One region of the Lentibacillus sp. genome, then DNA from elsewhere that is predicted to be linked to it. Evidence: riboswitches for the same ligand, from Rfam matches in the RefSeq annotation. Region 1 holds a riboswitch; each other region holds the start of a gene.
What was found. A riboswitch is a leader RNA that binds a small molecule or an ion and turns the genes downstream of it on or off. The one in region 1 is predicted to bind S-adenosylmethionine.

Region 1 (6,088 bases):
CTTCAAAAAAGCCTTTTTCAATCGCTACATATTGCGGCGCATAGAAGATTGAGCGTGTCACTTCAGCTAATTTAATGTTCGATGCTTCACTGCCGGATCCGCAGGCTGATACAGTGATAAGCAGCAGACTTGAAAATAAAGCAATAAAGAAACGCTTTTTCATCAATATTCGTCCCTTTCGCATAATAATAGTGTTATGTCAACATAGTTTATGCGCCCAGAAACAATGTGTGAATGCCCATATAAGTGCGTGTTCAAACAAAAAACCGGCCCCCAATAATGAGACCGGCTGTCAGCATAGAGCTGCCGATATTTTCCTTCATATGTTAAATCCTTTGGGATGAGGAAACTGTAAATTAAGATGGCTTTCAATCAGCCCTTGTAAATCGGACCTGCATTCCGGATTTCTTCACTTGCGTGGTTGAATTTGCTGAAGTTTTCGTGAAATTTCATCGCCAAGGCTTTTGCTTCAGCATCATACGCTTCTTTATCAGCCCAGGTATTCCGGGGTACAAGCACTTCATCCGGGACACCGGGTACATGCATTGGTGCTTCAAGTCCGAAAATATCGTCCGTAACGGTTTCGATATTGTTCAGTTCACCTTCCAATGCGGAATGCACCATGGCACGGGTGTAAGAAAGTTTCATACGCTGCCCGACACCATATGATCCACCGGTCCAGCCGGTGTTGACAAGAAAGACACTGGAATTGTACTGGTCAATTTTTTCACCGAGCATTTCAGCATATGTTGCTGGAGCCAGCGGCAGGAATGGCGAACCAAAACAAGCCGAAAAAGTTGCTTGCGGCTGTGTCACGCCTCGTTCCGTACCGGCAAGTTTGCTCGTATAGCCGCTCAGGAAATGATACATGGCCTGTTCTTTGGTCAGTCTGCTGATTGGCGGCAGTGTACCGGAGGCATCAGCCGTCAGGAAAATAATCGTATTCGGATGACCGGCTATACTCGGCGACACGATATTGTCAATATTTTCGAGCGGATAGGCTGCACGCGTATTCTCTGTCAGTGATGTGTCGTCATAGTCCGGTTCACGGGATGATTCATCAAGGATGACGTTTTCCAGCACAGAGCCAAAGCGGATTGCGTTGTAAATCTGCGGTTCTTTTTTCTGCGACAGGTTGATACACTTGGCATAGCATCCGCCTTCAATGTTGAAGACACCATTTGAACTCCACCCGTGTTCATCGTCACCGATCAGACGGCGATAAGGGTCTGCTGAAAGGGTTGTTTTGCCTGTTCCGGAAAGCCCGAAGAATAATGCAACATCACCTTCCTGACCGACGTTTGCCGAGCAGTGCATAGACAAAATATTGTTTTGCGGCAGAATATAGTTCATGACGGAAAAAATTGATTTTTTGATTTCACCGGCATATTGGGTTCCACCGATCAGGACAATCCGTTTTTTAAATGAAACAAGAATAAATGTTTCGGAATTCGTGCCATCTACTGCCGGATCTGCCTTGTATGTTGGTGCGTAGATAACGGTGAAATCGGATTGATGCGCAGCAAACTCTTCATCTGTAGGTGTGATAAACAGCTGCCGGGCAAATAAATTGTGCCATGCATATTCATTGATCACCTCAATTGGCAGACGATGGTTCGGATCGGCACCAGCGAACCCTCTGAAATGAAAAAGCTCATTTTTGTCGTGCAAATAAGCGGTAACCTTTCTGAAAAGGTTATCGAAGGATTCTTCATCGATAGGGCGGTTGACATCACCCCATTCAATAAAGTCTTCACAAATATCGTCCTGCACAATGAATTTATCCTTTGGCGAACGACCGGTATACATCCCTGTAGAGGCGCAGACTGCACCGGTGGCACTCAAAGTCGCTTCGTTCCGTTCAAGGATTTTCTCGACCAATGTTGGTACTGCAAGGTTCGTCTGTATATTAGAATGAGTCAGCAATTCTTTCGTTACAAGTGCATCTTCTTTTGTTTTCATTTTTGATACCTGCCTTTTAGTAAATTCAATCGAAACTCGACTTGATGACTTAATTTGATATTAGTATAACACATTCCGTAAATTAGTCCATACTATTTTATTAATTAATTATATGAAATTTTCATGTGAATGTTGTCTGTGCTCATGAAAACAGTTGACATCGCATACGCTTTTCGGTACCATTATTTGCGAGCGGATACTCTCTTATTCAGAGTTGGTGGAGGGACAGACCCGATGAAGCCCGGCAACCATCACGCAATGTGAAAAGGTGCTAATCTGGTGCAAGGATCATTCCTTGAACAATAAGAGCGAAAGGCCTCAGGTTCCTTTCCTCTTGATGCAGGAAAGGTTTTTTTGTTTTTAAAGGATGTTCAAAAAGTCCGGTTACAATGGCACATTGAATTTCTCGTTGTTATCCTCCTTTTTGAACACGTACTTTCAGAAGTTAAATGATTGTAAAATACACTGAAAAAGAGTTCCGTACCACAGATTTAAGGGAGGATATGGCCACATGGCTGTAAAACGTCGTTTGTTCACATCTGAATCAGTGACGGAAGGTCATCCTGATAAAATTTGTGATCAGATTTCAGATGCGATACTGGATGAAATACTAGCAAAAGATCCAAATGCAAGGGTTGCGTGTGAAACAACTGTTACGACAGGGATGGTACTTGTAGCGGGAGAGATCACAACAACGACATATGTGGATATTCCATCGATTGTCAGGCAGACCATTAAAGACATCGGCTATACCCGGGCAAAATACGGCTTTGATGCTGAAACATGTGCCGTTCTTACGGCGATTGATGAACAATCACCTGACATTGCCGGCGGAGTTGATACAGCTTTGGAAGAACGTCAGGGAAAAATGAGCGATGAAGAAATTGCTTCGATTGGTGCAGGTGACCAGGGATTGATGTTCGGCTTTGCCTGCAACGAAACAGAAGAGCTGATGCCGCTGCCGATTTCGCTGTCACATAAACTGGCAAAACGGCTTGCAGATGTCCGGAAAGAGGGCGTCTTGGATTATCTGCGGCCTGACGGGAAAACACAAGTGACAGTCGAATATGATGAACATGATATCCCGGTACGCGTTGATACGATCGTTATTTCAACCCAGCATCACCAGGAAGCATCGGCAGAACAAATTGAGAAAGACATGATTGAGCATGTTATTCGACCGACTGTACCGGCAAATCTTCTGGATGAAACAACGAAATACATCATTAATCCGACAGGCAGGTTTGTTATCGGCGGACCACAGGGCGATGCCGGAATGACTGGAAGAAAAGTTATTGTTGACACATATGGCGGCTATGCCCGTCACGGCGGTGGTGCATTCAGCGGCAAGGATTATACAAAAGTCGATCGCTCCGCCGCATATGCAGCACGTTATGTTGCCAAAAATATTGTAGCTGCTGAACTGGCCAAAACATGTGAAGTCCAGCTGGCCTATGCAATTGGCGTAGCTGAACCGGTATCAATTTCCGTTGATACATTCGGTACGGGTAGTGTCAGTGAAGATGAACTCGCAAAGGCAATCCGGAAAGTGTTTGACCTCCGTCCGGCCGGTATTATCCGGATGCTTGATTTGAAAAAGCCAATCTTTAAAAATACTGCTGCATACGGTCATTTTGGCAGAACAGATACGCTGTTCCCGTGGGAAAAGACAGATAAGCTTGAAGAACTTCAGGCATTGGTGCATGAGGGATGATAAGGAATCTAAAAAAGTGCGGGCGAAACCGCATTTTTTTTCGTCATCAGCCAGGAAATTCTTGTCAAAACTGAAACTATAAAGAAGGGGATCGTCAGCTATCTACGACCCGAGGGGTGTCTGAAAATAAGTATATATCAGAAATGATAATTTCTTTAAAAAACAATTCCAACCATCTATATACTATTTAATTATGGTATAATTTTTTAATGGTTCTAAAGAGGTATGAAAGAGAAAGAGGGGGATAAATTATGTGTGGTTTTATCGGTATGCTCCGAAATAATCCCATAGCACCAAATGATCAGCAGCAAAACAATTTTAAAAATCAAAACAATGTGATGTTTCAAAGAGGACCTGATGATGAAGGGTATTACCATGATGAATATGTTTCGTTCGGATTCAGGCGGCTGAGCATCATTGATATTGACAGCGGTGCACAGCCGTTAAGTTATAATGATGATAAAATTTGGCTTATCTTTAATGGTGAAATCTATAATTATATTGAGCTGCGCAATGATTTAATGGAACAGGGCTTCAGTTTTACCATAGAATCGGATGCGGAAGTGATTGCTGCATTATTTGCAAAGCACAAAGAGCAGGCATTTCGACATTTGCGCGGCATGTTCTCTATCCTATTGTGGGACAAACAAGAGGAAACAATGTATGGCGCACGTGATCCGTTTGGCATTAAGCCTTTATTTTACCGGGAAACAAAAGACGGAACAGTGTTCGCCTCAGAAAAAAAGAGTTTGACATTAATGATGGAAAATGAAGCGGTCGCCCCGGAAGCGCTGCAGCATTACCTGAGTTTTCAATATGTTCCGGAGCCTTTGACGATGACAGAGGGAATCAAAAAAGCTGAAGCTGGTCATTATTTTGTGAAAAAACCGGCTCAGCCCATTTCTTTCCACCGCTATTGGCACGCGACGTTCACCCCGGTACTGATGGAAAAGCAGAACTGGATCAACCGCATTCAGGATGTCATGTATGATTCGGTGAAAGTGCATATGCGCAGTGATGTGCCGGTCGGTTCATTTTTATCCGGCGGTATCGATTCGACGCTTATAGTAGCAATGGCCAAAGAATTCAACCCGAATATCAAGACATTTTCGGTCGGGTTTGAACGCGAAGGCTATTCGGAAGTCGATGTCGCAAAAGAAACCGCCGATAAACTGGAAGTCGAAAATATATCATATATTATTTCACCTCAGGAATTTGTAGAGAAACTTCCGAAAATCATGTGGCATATGGACGATCCTCTGGCAGATCCGGCGTGCATCCCGCTGTATTTCGTATCACGCGAGGCGCGTAAACATGTAACGGTCACACTCTCTGGCGAAGGATCTGATGAGTTGTTCGGCGGATACAACATTTATCGTGAACCGGAATCATTGAAAATGTTTCAGTCGATACCGGGTCCGGCGAAAAATCTTCTGGCAAGGGTAGCTGAGACGATCCCTGAAGGTGTTCGCGGCAAAAGCTTTCTTGAACGCGGTACAACCCCATTGCGTGAGCGTTATATCGGGAATGCCAAAATATTTGAGGAGCAGGAGAAAGAGGGTCTGTTGAAAGGCTGGAAGCAGGAATTAGGATATCAGCAAATAACGGCGGGTCTGTTTGACTATGTCAGTGATTATCCGCTTGTAGGCCAGATGCAGTATGTTGATATCCACACATGGCTTCGCGGCGATATTTTATTAAAAGCGGATCGAATGACAATGGCAAATTCGCTTGAACTTCGTGTTCCATTTTTGGATAAGGAAGTATTCCGGGTAGCCAGTGGCATACCTGTTGATATGAAGATTGCCAATGGCACTACGAAAAGTATTTTGCGTGAAGCTTCCCGCGGGATTATTCCGGACCACGTGCTGGACCGGAAAAAACTTGGCTTCCCTGTGCCAATCCGTCACTGGCTGAAGAGTGAGCTGCACGACTGGGCGAAAAAGCTGATTCATGAAAGCGAGACCGATCATCTGCTGTACAAGTCATATGTTCTGGATTTGCTTGAAGCCCATTGTCAGGGTAAAGGAGATTATAGCCGTAAACTATGGACGGTTCTCATGTTTATGCTGTGGCATCAAATTTTTGTGGAGAAGAAATTTGATACGAATGAATTGAGCCAGCCCGATCCGGGGGTTGCATCAGTTATACCGGAAGCGTAAAAATCATAAAGTTTAAAAGCAGGCGATGGCGGCGTTGAGCCGTTATCGCCTGCTTTTCGAGCACTAAGATCAATCAGTCAAACCGGCGGCTGCTGATTCATTTTATAGTACTGGCCTTTTTCCATATATGTTTTATAGACGCGCTCCATCTCCTGATAGTCTTCGTCGGTCAATTCCCTGACCACTTTGGCGGGTCTGCCTAATGCGAGCGAGCGCGGCGGAATTTTCTTGCCCGGCGGTACAAGGCTTC
Region 2 (6,088 bases), on a different contig from region 1:
AATTATCCTCAAGGTATTCTCTCACTCCTTATGATGTAACCGTTTTCTATCGAGACTGATTACTAAAATAACATAAATCGGTTATATATAAAACTATTTTTTGGTCCGGGAGTGAGTCAAGTTTTTGCGGGAAGTTTCTCTCGACCTTTGTATTTTGTTTTTGGTTGTTGATGTAAAGACGGTTGTTATCTTACCCGCGGCCCGTATAAATCTATTTTTGGCTCTAACACATGATATGAAACAGTTTTCTAAACCTATACAACGCCTTGTTGGCTCCTGAGCTTCATATCCTGCTTTTATGGGGACTGGAACCCAGCTAACCCACGCAACGCCTGTGCTGTATTACTGCCTGGCTCCTTACCCCACAGTACAGGCATGCTGCCCATAATAGCTCCCACAGACTGTCTTGTCTTTTGTTTCAGTAATCGTTTAAGCGAAACCGTTTCTTCCTGAGAACTGTCGTCCTGATGTTCAGTTGATGATGTTAAATCAAGCTCCTCTCCCAGCGTGCCATCAAATCGGTGAATAATGGCTGTGGTCATAGCTTCAAGACCATTCTCAGACCAGCTGTAACCCATTTTCTTCAGGCGCCGGGAAAAGAAGTTCATGTTGGATTCGGCTGAGCCCATCGGGCGCATCCAATCCGTCTCGAAACCCTTTTCCTGCTTTCGCCTCTTCACCCTTACCGAGCCGAATACGGTATCCATGGAAGCCGCTTGTTTTTCCTCATACTTATAACGTTGATGATCCGGCTTTCCATCAGCCAAACATCCATATCCTCTAAAACCTTTAAAAGGATCTCATGAAAGTAGCCCTGAAGGTACTGAAACAGCGATTGTTCTATAGCTTTTAAATTGGTCGTATTATTGGTATGATCATACATAGGAACTCCACCTTTTGTTTGATTTTTGGCGAATCTATTCTGTCAAAGGTGAGAGTTCCTTTGTTGTTTGAACCATAGAAACAAAGGATTAAGCTTCTCTGATACCGGGAATACGCCAGCGTATTCCTGATATCAGAATATTCGATCCTCTATATCCCTTCCCGTAAACATTTTACTCATACTTGGTCTGGAGCTTAGCGATGCTTAATATGGATGAAAACATAACTGAGGCGTTAATACTTTTCGCTGGAAGTTACCCGCCTTGCAAAAAGTGGAACTGATATCATGATCAAACACAATTGGCTGGAACAACCACCTGGAATAAAAGATTGGGAAAAGCTGGCCAGGAAGAACAAAGGCTCGGGGCGATAAGTCAACAGCGATTCCAGAAGTTCAAGGAAGGCCGACTAAACCCGGGCTTAACTTCACTCACACGATTTTCCATCCACCCGATTTTGTCAATTTCCACCCCTATGGTGTCTTTATCATTTAAAAATTGGGGCGGTTCCATCCCCATACCAACCCCATCCGGTGTCCCTGTCATAATCAAGTCACCGGGTTTAAGTGTGATTAGGGACGAAATGAATTCGATTAGATGGGGAATATCAAAGATGAGTTTTTCCGTCGTTGCTGATTGTCGCTCCTCCCCATTTACATAAGAATAAACCGATGAATTGCCGACATCACCCACCTCATCGGCTGTCACAACCCATGGGCCGACAGGTGTTGAACGGTCCAATGTCTTACCCTGCAGCCACTGTGGTGTCCGCTTCTGCAGGTCACGGGCCGAAATATCATTGCCGATTGTATAGCCGGCAATGTAATCAAGAGCTTCCTCACGTTTCACATGTGACGCTTCTTTCCCGATGACTGCCGTCAGCTCAGCCTCATAGTCAAGCTTATTAACGAACACCGGCTTTTCAATCGCATCCTCGGGGCCGATCAGCGCATTTGCAAATTTGGCAAATATTACCGGATAGTCCGGTACATCACTGTCCATCTCCGCTGCATGTGCCGCATAATTTTTGCCGACACATATGATTTTAGATGGTGACGGAACTGGTGTGGACAGATAGACGCCGTCGCGGTTGAAGCAGATATCATCCATATGATTCGTTCTTGCGTAGGTCTGTACCTCTTTTGCTTGTTCGATGACTGACAAACCAGCTGAGTAAAATTGCGCCGGCTCAGCGGGGAAAAGCCTGTTCGCGGCATCCGCCGCATCATTATCGCTGTTGTCACGCTGCAATCTTTTCCAGGCTTCCTGAAGATCGACAATTTTTTCTCCATGCATAAAGCCCATTCTTGATGATCCTGGGCTACCTTTAATTCTGTAGCTTAATAATTTCAAAATATGTACCTCCCTGAAGACTTCGTTTATATACATATTCGACTTCAATCATCACATTCCCTGTTATTATTGCTGTTTTTTATGAAATTTTTTCAAGAGGTTGTTCAAGGTCGGGAAGCTTGTGCCCGAAAAGAGAAATATGGACGGAAAATCACTAACATGTTCCGGAGTATGTAAACATGGGCGGGAGCTTAGAACTATGAGCGTGAGTACCGAAATACGAGCAGGCGCATTGCTGGCTCAGTAAAACAGGCGACCACAAAGCCAAAACATATAAAACATTAAAATCCGGCACCCTGTTTATGAGTGCCGGATGTTTTTTATCAAGTATGAATGTGACTGTCAATTTCAGCTATCATGTGTTTACATTTCTCATATTCATTCTGTCGCCTTTTTTCAACGGCTATTCGGTTTTCCAGATTCCTTTCATATTCGACATAGCCCATTTTGTGCGACTGCTGCATTGCTCTTTCCATTTCTGGAGTATAATGCATTCTTATTCCACTATTAATAGTGAACCATCCTTTCGTTTGATTACAGTATTAAGAATATCATATCCTCAATACCTCGACAATTCGCATATAAACGCCTGTGGACGGCAAAAATGAGATATATTATAACTGAAACGATTAAGCTATGTTGCATTTAAGCATAGAGCAATTTACTTCCAAATGCTGTAGATTCCCTTAAGTGAAACTTCACTCCGATTTGCCCTCAACCGGTACCACAGCGCCATTAAACTCTTCTTTGATAAAGTTTTGAATTTCATCAGAGTGCAGCACATCCACTAATGTGTTGATGGCTTCGTTATCCTTATTTTCTTTTTTCGCTGCTACTACATTCACGTATGGGGACTCATCGCCTTCCAGAATGAGTGCGTTCTTCCAGTTCAAAAGGCGCACAAACGAACTTTTGCCAGTACCGCTGGTTGTTATCAATTCTTTAAATGCTGCTTTGTCAAAATCAGAATACAACGCCACCAATCTTTTTAAAAAAGAAAAACGCCTTTCTGTAAGAGAACAGAAAGACGTATGCACACATCATCTTCACGTTCCCTTATCTGCCAAAGCATACGCTTCGCAAGAATTAGCACCTTTCAAATAACTGAAATTTGAGGTTGCCGCGGTTTCATAGGGCCAGCCCCTCCACCGCTCTGGATAAGAGAAAATCCGTATTCATTTTTAATCGATTTTCAAAACAAGCATGCCTTACTCGAGATGCCAACAAAATTAATTTTTAGCAAACAGCTCCGGCCTGTATTCCATCAAATAGTTGTATATGTTGGCAATCGACTTGAACGCATATACTTTATCCTTAATTCCCCCGTCTTCCTTGATCAGCAGGCAAGGGACACTTTCAATCATATAATCCTGCATAAACTCGGGATTGAGTGACGCATTCATTTCATAAAAAATATCCTGCTGATGAACCGATTCTATTTTTTCGGCCATGGATCTTGCAAGCGCACAAGTCCCGCAAAATGGTGTATAAATATATAATAAATAATGTTCTTGCTGCAATACGTCATCAGTTACCTGCTGCAAAAAAATCACCCTAAATCAGAAAAATCGGATTAACCTCGAATCGCTTCCCTGCCAGCTCAGTAGCCAATATATTTTCAGGTGTTGTCGCCACTTCGCGATAATCACTGCTGACATAAATATGCTCGGCATGCGGAAGCTCACGTGACAGCTGATTGCGAAGTCTGATGCCCGGACTGTCCTCATCAACCAAAATATAAACATCCCGATTGTCGAGGTCATAGTCTTCGAGAAGCTCATCAAACTTTTCCACGCCAAGTGTTCCGTTTGTACAGATGATTTCTGCATCCTCAGCAATCACCTTTTTGATTTGCTTCTTATCGGTCAACCCTTCCACAATGATAACTTTTTCGGCATACTCTGTCATCCATATTGCACTCCTTAAGGAAACATCATGATAGGGGTATAGATATTATATGATTGGAATCCATTAACTATTAAAAAAGCCGACTTTCTCATTAAAGAGTGAGTCAGCTTTTTCATCATCAATTGTTATTATTCTTTGTTAACGGCTTCTTCATATTGCTCAGCAGATAATAACTGATCGACATCAGACTCATTTGACGGCTCCACAACTACCATCCAAGCTTTGTCATATGGTGATTCATTAACGAATTCCGGGCTGTCTTCAAGCTCCTCGTTAACTTCGACAATTTTCCCGCTGAGCGGAGCGTACAATTCTGAAACTGTCTTAACGGACTCAACACTGCCGAATGGCTCATCCGCCTCAAGTTCATCACCTTCTTCAGGCAGTTCGACAAAAACAATGTCTCCAAGCTCATCCTGAGCAAAGTCAGTAATGCCAATCCGAACTTTCCCGTCTTCTTTTTTCACCCACTCATGATCTTCTGTATAAAACAAGTCTTTCGGTAAGTTCATCAGTATCCCTCCATAAATCATTGTAGCTGTCACCCTAACTATACTAGGCAGCCGTGTATTTTTCTAGTATTTCTGTCTATTTTAAAAATGTGTGTTCAAAAAGGAGGATAACAAGGACCGAGAAGTTCGAGGCAGCGCAGTTTTGAGCACAAGGTAAGCTTCACTGAGCTGCCTCGCACACAGGAAAAGTGTTCTTCTTTTCCAAGGAGCGGAATGTATGCGTTTAAATACATGAGCCGCGAAAAACAAACCAACGAAAAATTCGATGTGTCATTGTTACCGGACTTTTTGAACAACCCCTTAAAGCCAGGTTTCAGTGAATGTATCTTCTTTAAATCCCAACGTCACTTTCTCTCCATCCATAACGATCGGCCGTTTGATCAGCATGCCATCTGAAGCCAGCCACTCCGCCATTTCCTCAGTACTTGCATCCTTAATTTTTTCTTTCATATTTTGCTCGCGGTATTTTTTTCCACTTGTATTAAAAAACTTCTTTGGTGGCATGCCACTTTTGGAAATTAAGTCCAGCAGCTGTTCTTTTGTCGGAGGTTCTTCTACAATATGTATGCTCGTATAATCGATGTCATGCGCATCAAGCCACTTTTTCGCTTTTTGACATGTGCCGCATTTCGGGTACCAGTAAAATGTTAATGCCATATGCTTCTTCCCCCCTGCTATATAATAGATTAAATTCATTATAGCAAATTTAATGCAGGCAGGCGACCGGAATTATTATTTTTGCGATATAATATCATATAATTTTGAACATTTCAGCCTTAATGTTGTGAACTTCGAGCAAGTTAGTTGTGAACTTCAGGCAGGTTAATTGTGAACTTCGGGTATTCTCTTGTGAACTTCGGGCATTTCCGCATGAATTTCGGGATTTTTCTTTTATAAACAAATACTGCCCCGCAGCCTATTCTGCCGGGGGCAGTGTTCCGTTGTTTTCAATCAGACAACGTATTTTTCTTCTTCAATGATCTTCGCGGCAATCTCACGTTTTTTCGCAATCACGTTTGTTGGCGTGTGACGCGTCAGCTTACGCAGGGATGACAGCATCATTCTCAGGTTGTCGCCTTCCTCAACAGCAATCAGTGATTCTTTTGCGTCTGCTTCAACTCGGTTGAAGGCTTCCTGCACATATACTTGTGTGTAAAGAAGCTTCTGTTTGTGTTTATCTTCGCCATCTTTGTTGATTGCTTTTTCAGTACGCAGAATGGCTGATTCCATATTGTAAATCTCGTTGACCATGTCAGCCAGGTTAACCAGAATTTCCTGCTCATGTTCCAGCTTCTGCTGATATTTTTGTGCAGCAAGGCCGGCGCCGAGCAGCACCATTTTCTTGGCATTCTTCAGCAGATATTTTTCCTGTTCCAGCGCATTATCGCCGATTTCTTCAGGCATCATCATCATGAGTTCTTCCTGCAATTTTTG
Region 3 (6,088 bases), on a different contig from region 1:
TGTCTGTGTGCCGATATCCGAATTGGCCGGTGCGGTTAAAGATGCAAGAGTAGCCATTGGCGAATCAGGGCTTTCCGGCGGCATTGTCGGACATGTTGGTGACGGGAACTATCATATTCTGCTGATGCTTGACCCGGACAATCCGGATGATATTGAGCGTGCCAACCAGGTGAACGAACGGATTGTCGGTTACGCACTCGAGCGCGGCGGTACCTGCACCGGCGAACATGGTGTCGGCACAGGCAAACAGAAATATCAGAAACGTGAACACGGTGAGGCGCTCGGTGTCATGCGCAAAATTAAGCAGGCACTCGATCCTGAAGATCTTTTGAATCCTGGAAAAATAATTGAGTGAAGCGGAAACACCTTGGCACTGCCAAAGTTCCCGCTAATACTCGATCGAAATGGACACTAATGTGAAGTGCGGCGTAGTAAGCTCATCCCGCAATTCGAAAGTGATTTGTATCAATTTTCTTCATAATTTGGTAAACTAAAAGGGACAAAAGCCAGCCGGCGAAAGAATGGTGGTGATTCAGAATGGGCTCTTTACTTGCCGATTATGCGTGGTATGAACTGGTTAGCCCCGTTACTCTGGTGACGGCGGTGCTGCTTTGTTATTGGTATGGAAAAACAATTATCAGATCACCTCACTATAACGTGACAAGTAAGCATAAGACTTATTTTTTCTCAGCAGTCATTTTATTCTATCTTGTGGAAGGGTCACCATTTGCTCTGGCTGCTGATGATTATTTGGTCAGTGCGCTGGTATTTCAGTTGTCTACGATGGCCTTTATTGTGGCGCCGCTATTTATTCTGAGTTTCCCGAAAGCATATCTGAAAATCTTTTTCTGGCGTCACAAACGGTCAAAAATTGCCAAATTCTTATTTGCGCATCCATGGCCGCTGGCGGTCGTATTCAATGGCCTTGTCACGGTATTCCTTATCCCGTCGGTTTTTAATGCCGTTACTGGAAATGCGCTGCTGCAGTTTCTCTATGAGGTATTGCTCGTGACATTCGCACTTCTTACATGGTGGATCATCATTCAGCCATCGAGGGAAATATCCGATCATAGCTATTTCATGCGTGTGGCCTATGTATTTTTCACCGCATTGTTTTTAATGCCGATTGGTATTTTCCTGTTGGTCATACAGGATCCGATGTATACCTCCTACACAGCGGTTTCCGGCGAACTGCTTCCTGCATTGACAGCTGTTTATGATCAGCAGCTGGCAGGCGGTGTGCTGAAATTTCTGCAGTTGTCCAGTTACTCGGTCGCTCTGTTTTACCTGTTGAAAATGTGGGGGTTGCAGGAGGAAGAAAACGAAGGAAAAGTGGATGACGATACGCGTGTTGTTCAAGGTGTCGTCATTAAATTGAATGAGCGCAACAGACGAAATAAAGGGAAAAAACGATAAATTATACACTTGCCAAACTTTGACAAACAATTACTCAATGAAATTCCAATTATAGGCGGAACAGTTTAGCGGCAATTTTATGGGAGCAAAAAACAGCTCGCAGAAATCATCTGCAAGCTGTTTTTTCGTTATCCCCAAACTTCTTTTGCCACATCCACAATGAATTTCAGCTTTGCCCATTGCTGTTCTTCACTCAGTTCGTTGCCGTGATGGGTGGAAGCAAAGCCGCATTGCGGACTCAGACACAGCTGGTTCAACTGGACATATTCTGATGCTGTTTTGATGCGGTCAACCACGTCTTTATTGTCTTCCAATGCGCCCGTTTTCGATGTCACCACACCGAGCACAACACGCGGCCCATCTTCCGGAATGTATTTGAGTGGGTTGAATCCCCCTGAACGCTCGTCATCATATTCAAGGAAAAATCCATCTACTTTACCCTTCGCAAACAGTTTTGGGGCAATACGGTCATAACTGCCTTCAAATGCCCATGTTGAGCGGTAATTGCCGCGGCAAAGATGTACCGTAACGGTTAAATCGTCCGGTTTCTTCGCAAGGCTTTCATTCAGGACTCGGACAGCCAAATCAATCAGAAAATCCCGGGCATCACCGGAGTCCTCATTCCAAGGCACGCTGTCTGCCGCAAGTCCTGCAATATATACATCATCCAACTGCAGGTAGCGAAGACCCGCGTCGTAAAACGCCTGAACCGCATCCTGGTATGTTTGGATGATATCTTCAGCATATTTCTCCAGATCCGGGTAAATATCAGGGTTTCTGATCCCATCATTAAAAAACATATTCGGACTTGGGATGGCAAATTTTACGGAAGATCTTCCGTCCACGATATCAATCAAATCTTTGACATCTCCAAGAAACGGATGGTCCGGATTGAAGGAAATGTCACCCGAATTCCGGACATTATATTTTTCCGATTCTTGGCCCTGAAATGCATAACCGTGTTCAGGAACATAGCCTTCAAACCCGTTCAGATGCTCCATGAAATCAAGATGGAACCATGTCCGTCGGAACTCACCGTCAGTTACAGCCTGCAACCCCGCTTCAATTTGCTTGTCAACAACCCGTTTGATTTCTTCGTTTTCCACCTCACGTAACCGGTTGGCGGAAATCGTGCCGTTTTGAAATTCACTTCTAGCTTCATGCAGCCGGTCAGGGCGCAGCAGACTTCCAACGTGGTCTGCACGGAATGGTGCTTTTGTTACAGTTTGAGTCATTGTCATACCCTCTTTCTGTTAAAATTTGGTTTTGGATACAAGGTGATTGATAACCGAATCAATAACGGAAACGTAAAAAACCTCTTCAGATAAGAAGAGGTTTGAAATTCATCATCACTCTTCTTATCTGTAAGCATTACGCCTTCTGGAATTAGCACAGTCATAGACCGATGCTGAGGCTTCAAAGGGCCAGTCCCTCCGCCTCTCTGGATAAGAATGTTTTAATTCAATTATGAGATTAATGAACAGATTACACCAGTTATATTTGAATGTCAAGAAGGAATTTTCAAAAAAAGAAGTCAGGTGGTTATGTTACAATAATCTATACTTACTGATATTTAACGAGGACAATACAAGTGTTATTAGAATTAATTGATGATAAAAGCCAATGTTTTAAGTGTTATAAAAAGAGGGGTTCCATGGTCTATGCTTACATCATGATGCTTTTTGTGGTGATTTTTTATGCGGGGAATATTCTAACGGGAAGGGCGATTAATGAGCTGCCGCCATTCACGATTGCGTTTTTCCGTCTGGCGGTGGCGTTTATCGTTACACTGCCTTTAGGTCTGCGCAGCGCCTGGCGATATCGTCATAAGTTTTTGAAATATAAAAAACCGTTTTTGATCATGACATTAACAGGGATTACGTTTTTCAATACGTTCATTTATAGTGCGCTGCAGTTTACAACGTCTGCGAATGTGTCCGTTCTGGAAGCGGTTATTCCGGTTGCAACGGTTGTCCTGAGTGCCATCCTTTTAAAGGAAAGACTCCGTAACGTGCAATTATTAGGGGTGCTTATATCTTTGTTGGGTGCTGTTTGGGTCGTGCTGGATGGCAACATTTTCTCGCTCGCAGCTATGAACTGGAATATCGGCGATGCCATTATGATCGGTGCAATTATATCATGGGCGGTCTATTCCATTCTGGTAAATAAATATATGCATTTGTTCCCGCAATTCGGAGCTCTTTTCGTCATGAGCGGTATTTCAGCAGTTGTGCTGCTGCCCATTGTTATGGTTGAATGGTTTATCACAGGAGTGCCAACTGAATTAAAGATTCCGTCAAACATGTTAGGACTGACTTATCTCGGCATTTTTCCATCGTTTATAGCACTCATTTTTTATAATCGTGCTGTGGGGAAGCTTGGTGCTTCACAAGCTTCAATATTTTTAAACTTTCTGCCGGTGGTCACGATGATCGGAGCATATCTTTGGCTCGATGAAACGATCACATTGATGAAGATTGCTGGTGCTTTGGTCGTCATTTCCGGTGTTATTTTGACGACAAAAAAACGTAAGGAAATGACCGAATCAAACATACGGCAAGCCGTTAACGAAATAGATTAAAATCTTACAGTTTACATAAACTAACAGAACGACTGAGAGTGATACAGGAGTGAAGTTATGGCGCTAAACGGAGAGATCGTTTCCGGAGAATTTGACTCGAGGGCTCAAGCATTTATACTGCAAAAGGTGAAGCATTTCTCTACCGAAACAATCCTTAGCAAAAAGCAGCTGAATGCACTTTTCGATTATTTGACTGAAAACAGACGCGAAGAGGACGGACAAGTTCTGACGTTATATGATCAAGTGCTCGTCCGTCTGAATCAGGAGGAAGTTGAGCAATTTATAAATGACCTTGATACCATCAAGTCCCGGTTTCAGTAATTCTGATTTAATATACAAGTCATTTGTCCGGATTCAGGGATCATCCAGTGAGCTCAAAGTCCCTGTTGCTTTTATACATGTTTAAAAGTTTGTCAAGTTGCTGACTGCACCTTATTGTTTTTTGATCTGTTAAGCCATATGTCAATCCCGCTTCAATCATTTCCTTTTGTTTGGCCAGGATAGCCATTTCCAACCCCGATTGTTGCGGTTTTGCTTCAAAAACTTTCATATATATCCACCTTTCATAATATGTAAAATTATCGGGACCTTTGACTTAAAAACGCGCACAAAAACTATTATGTCCATTACTGATATCAAACGCAATAGATTCTACAAACAAAGTCAAAACATTACATAATGCGACATAATTTATCAGAAAGGGAGATTGAATTAGATTTAAAAAAGGGCGGGAATGCGAGTCATGATCAATTTTTGTAGGCAGATGTAGTTTCAGGTGTTCCAGACAATACAAATCCCCGATCCTAACAAGCTTCCCGTCGTATATGAAAGGCGAAAAAGAGGGTCCGCGATGAATTGGAGGATGGACCGCATTCTTGTGTTGACAGCGGGGCAGGCGGAGGAAAAGGCGTTCAGGAAGTGCTGCAAACTTCAACTCAGCTGTCCCATTCTCCCAGCACGTCGCCGATTTCTCTTGAATGAATGACCTCATCGGCATATTTGTTAAGGTCAGTCGGATCCCGGTTGACAATCACCAGCCTGGCACCATTTTCCTTGGCGATCAACGGAAACTGATTGGCCGGTGTGACACTCAATGAGGATCCCAGCACAATAAACAGATCAGCTTTTTCTGACTCAGCCAGCGCAAATTGGAAAGCGTCCTGTGGAAGCATTTCCCCGAACAGTGTGATCGAAGGCCGCAAAATGCCGTCGCATTCGCAATAGTATTCCTGATTGACGTATTCCTCACTGTTGTATTCTTTCCCGCACGACTGGCAGTGCAATTTAGTTAGGGTGCCATGCAGTTCGGCAACATTTTGATTGCCTGCTTCCTGGTGGAAACCATCGACATTTTGCGTAATGATCGACTGGACAAGTCCTTGCTTTTCCCATTCTGCTAAAATCTGGTGCCCTTTATGCGGCTTATAATCCTTTACACTTTGCACCCGCGTCCGGTAAAAGTCGATGAAAGCCTCAACATTATTGTTCAATGCATCGGTACTGGCAATTTTGCTTGGATCTTTCTGATTCCACAATCCCTGATTGGCCGAGCGGAAATCAGGCAGACCGCTTTCCGTAGACATGCCGGCACCGGTAAAAACAACCGTATGATTCGATTCGTTCAGCCAATGTTTCATGAGTTATACCTCCTTGTGATTGACCTCATATGAAAAATGTATCACGTATTATGTGTTCTCACAATTAAATGATTCCCATTCTAAATGGTTTTGACAGTCATTTCCATCGCCTGCTCTTAGCAGGGTTTTACTTCTTCCGCTTTTCTTTCTGATCAATATGAATGGTAGGCGGTTGATAATCCTTGGTAGCACGGATATCTTCATTGGATGCCCGCATAAAAGACCAGGCCAGGAGCCCCATAATAAACAGAACTGGGAACCCGGCGACGATACTGGCTGTTTGTAATGTCTGTAAATCACCGACATACATAAGAACCAATGGCATCAGACAAAGTGTAAAAGCCCAGAACAATCGATTCCACCGCAATGGTTCTTTTTGAACTTTCCTTTGCACAACCGCTGCAAGAATATAGGAAGAAGAATCAAACGTTGTTGCAAGAAATACGATGGCCAG

Region 2: linked by a shared signal. The riboswitch ahead of VK097_RS02685 (MetQ/NlpA family ABC transporter substrate-binding protein) and the one ahead of metK (methionine adenosyltransferase) in region 1 are both predicted to bind S-adenosylmethionine.
Region 3: linked by a shared signal. The riboswitch ahead of VK097_RS00680 (5-methyltetrahydropteroyltriglutamate--homocysteine S-methyltransferase) and the one ahead of metK (methionine adenosyltransferase) in region 1 are both predicted to bind S-adenosylmethionine.

The regions. Positions count from the first base shown of each region.
Region 1 covers NZ_DATGTT010000053.1:6,885-12,972, reverse strand. Annotated here, with positions in the region: gene VK097_RS09745 (ABC transporter substrate-binding protein) at 1-163, opposite strand, end outside; gene pckA (phosphoenolpyruvate carboxykinase (ATP)) at 373-1,962, opposite strand; SAM riboswitch class I at 2,164-2,271, shown strand; gene metK (methionine adenosyltransferase) at 2,474-3,676, shown strand; gene asnB (asparagine synthase (glutamine-hydrolyzing)) at 3,928-5,838, shown strand; gene VK097_RS09725 (gamma carbonic anhydrase) at 5,916-6,088, opposite strand, start outside.
Region 2 covers NZ_DATGTT010000013.1:73,769-79,856, reverse strand. Annotated here, with positions in the region: gene VK097_RS02695 (UPF0236 family transposase-like protein) at 297-767, opposite strand; gene VK097_RS02690 (fumarylacetoacetate hydrolase family protein) at 1,257-2,186, opposite strand; gene VK097_RS15520 (YuzK family famiily protein) at 2,558-2,680, opposite strand; gene VK097_RS02685 (MetQ/NlpA family ABC transporter substrate-binding protein) at 2,933-3,208, opposite strand; SAM riboswitch class I at 3,288-3,398, opposite strand; gene VK097_RS02680 (thioredoxin family protein) at 3,464-3,778, opposite strand; gene VK097_RS02675 (toprim domain-containing protein) at 3,789-4,142, opposite strand; gene gcvH (glycine cleavage system protein GcvH) at 4,271-4,654, opposite strand; gene VK097_RS02665 (arsenate reductase family protein) at 4,955-5,311, opposite strand; gene VK097_RS02660 (acyl-CoA dehydrogenase FadE) at 5,606-6,088, opposite strand, start outside.
Region 3 covers NZ_DATGTT010000005.1:33,291-39,378, forward strand. Annotated here, with positions in the region: gene VK097_RS00670 (FAD-binding oxidoreductase) at 1-355, shown strand, start outside; gene VK097_RS00675 (cytochrome c oxidase assembly protein) at 538-1,416, shown strand; gene VK097_RS00680 (5-methyltetrahydropteroyltriglutamate--homocysteine S-methyltransferase) at 1,545-2,651, opposite strand; SAM riboswitch class I at 2,772-2,868, opposite strand; gene VK097_RS00685 (DMT family transporter) at 3,071-3,997, shown strand; gene VK097_RS00690 (hypothetical protein) at 4,055-4,318, shown strand; gene VK097_RS00695 (aspartyl-phosphate phosphatase Spo0E family protein) at 4,359-4,547, opposite strand; gene VK097_RS00700 (NAD-dependent protein deacylase) at 4,933-5,634, opposite strand; gene VK097_RS00705 (BCCT family transporter) at 5,762-6,088, opposite strand, start outside.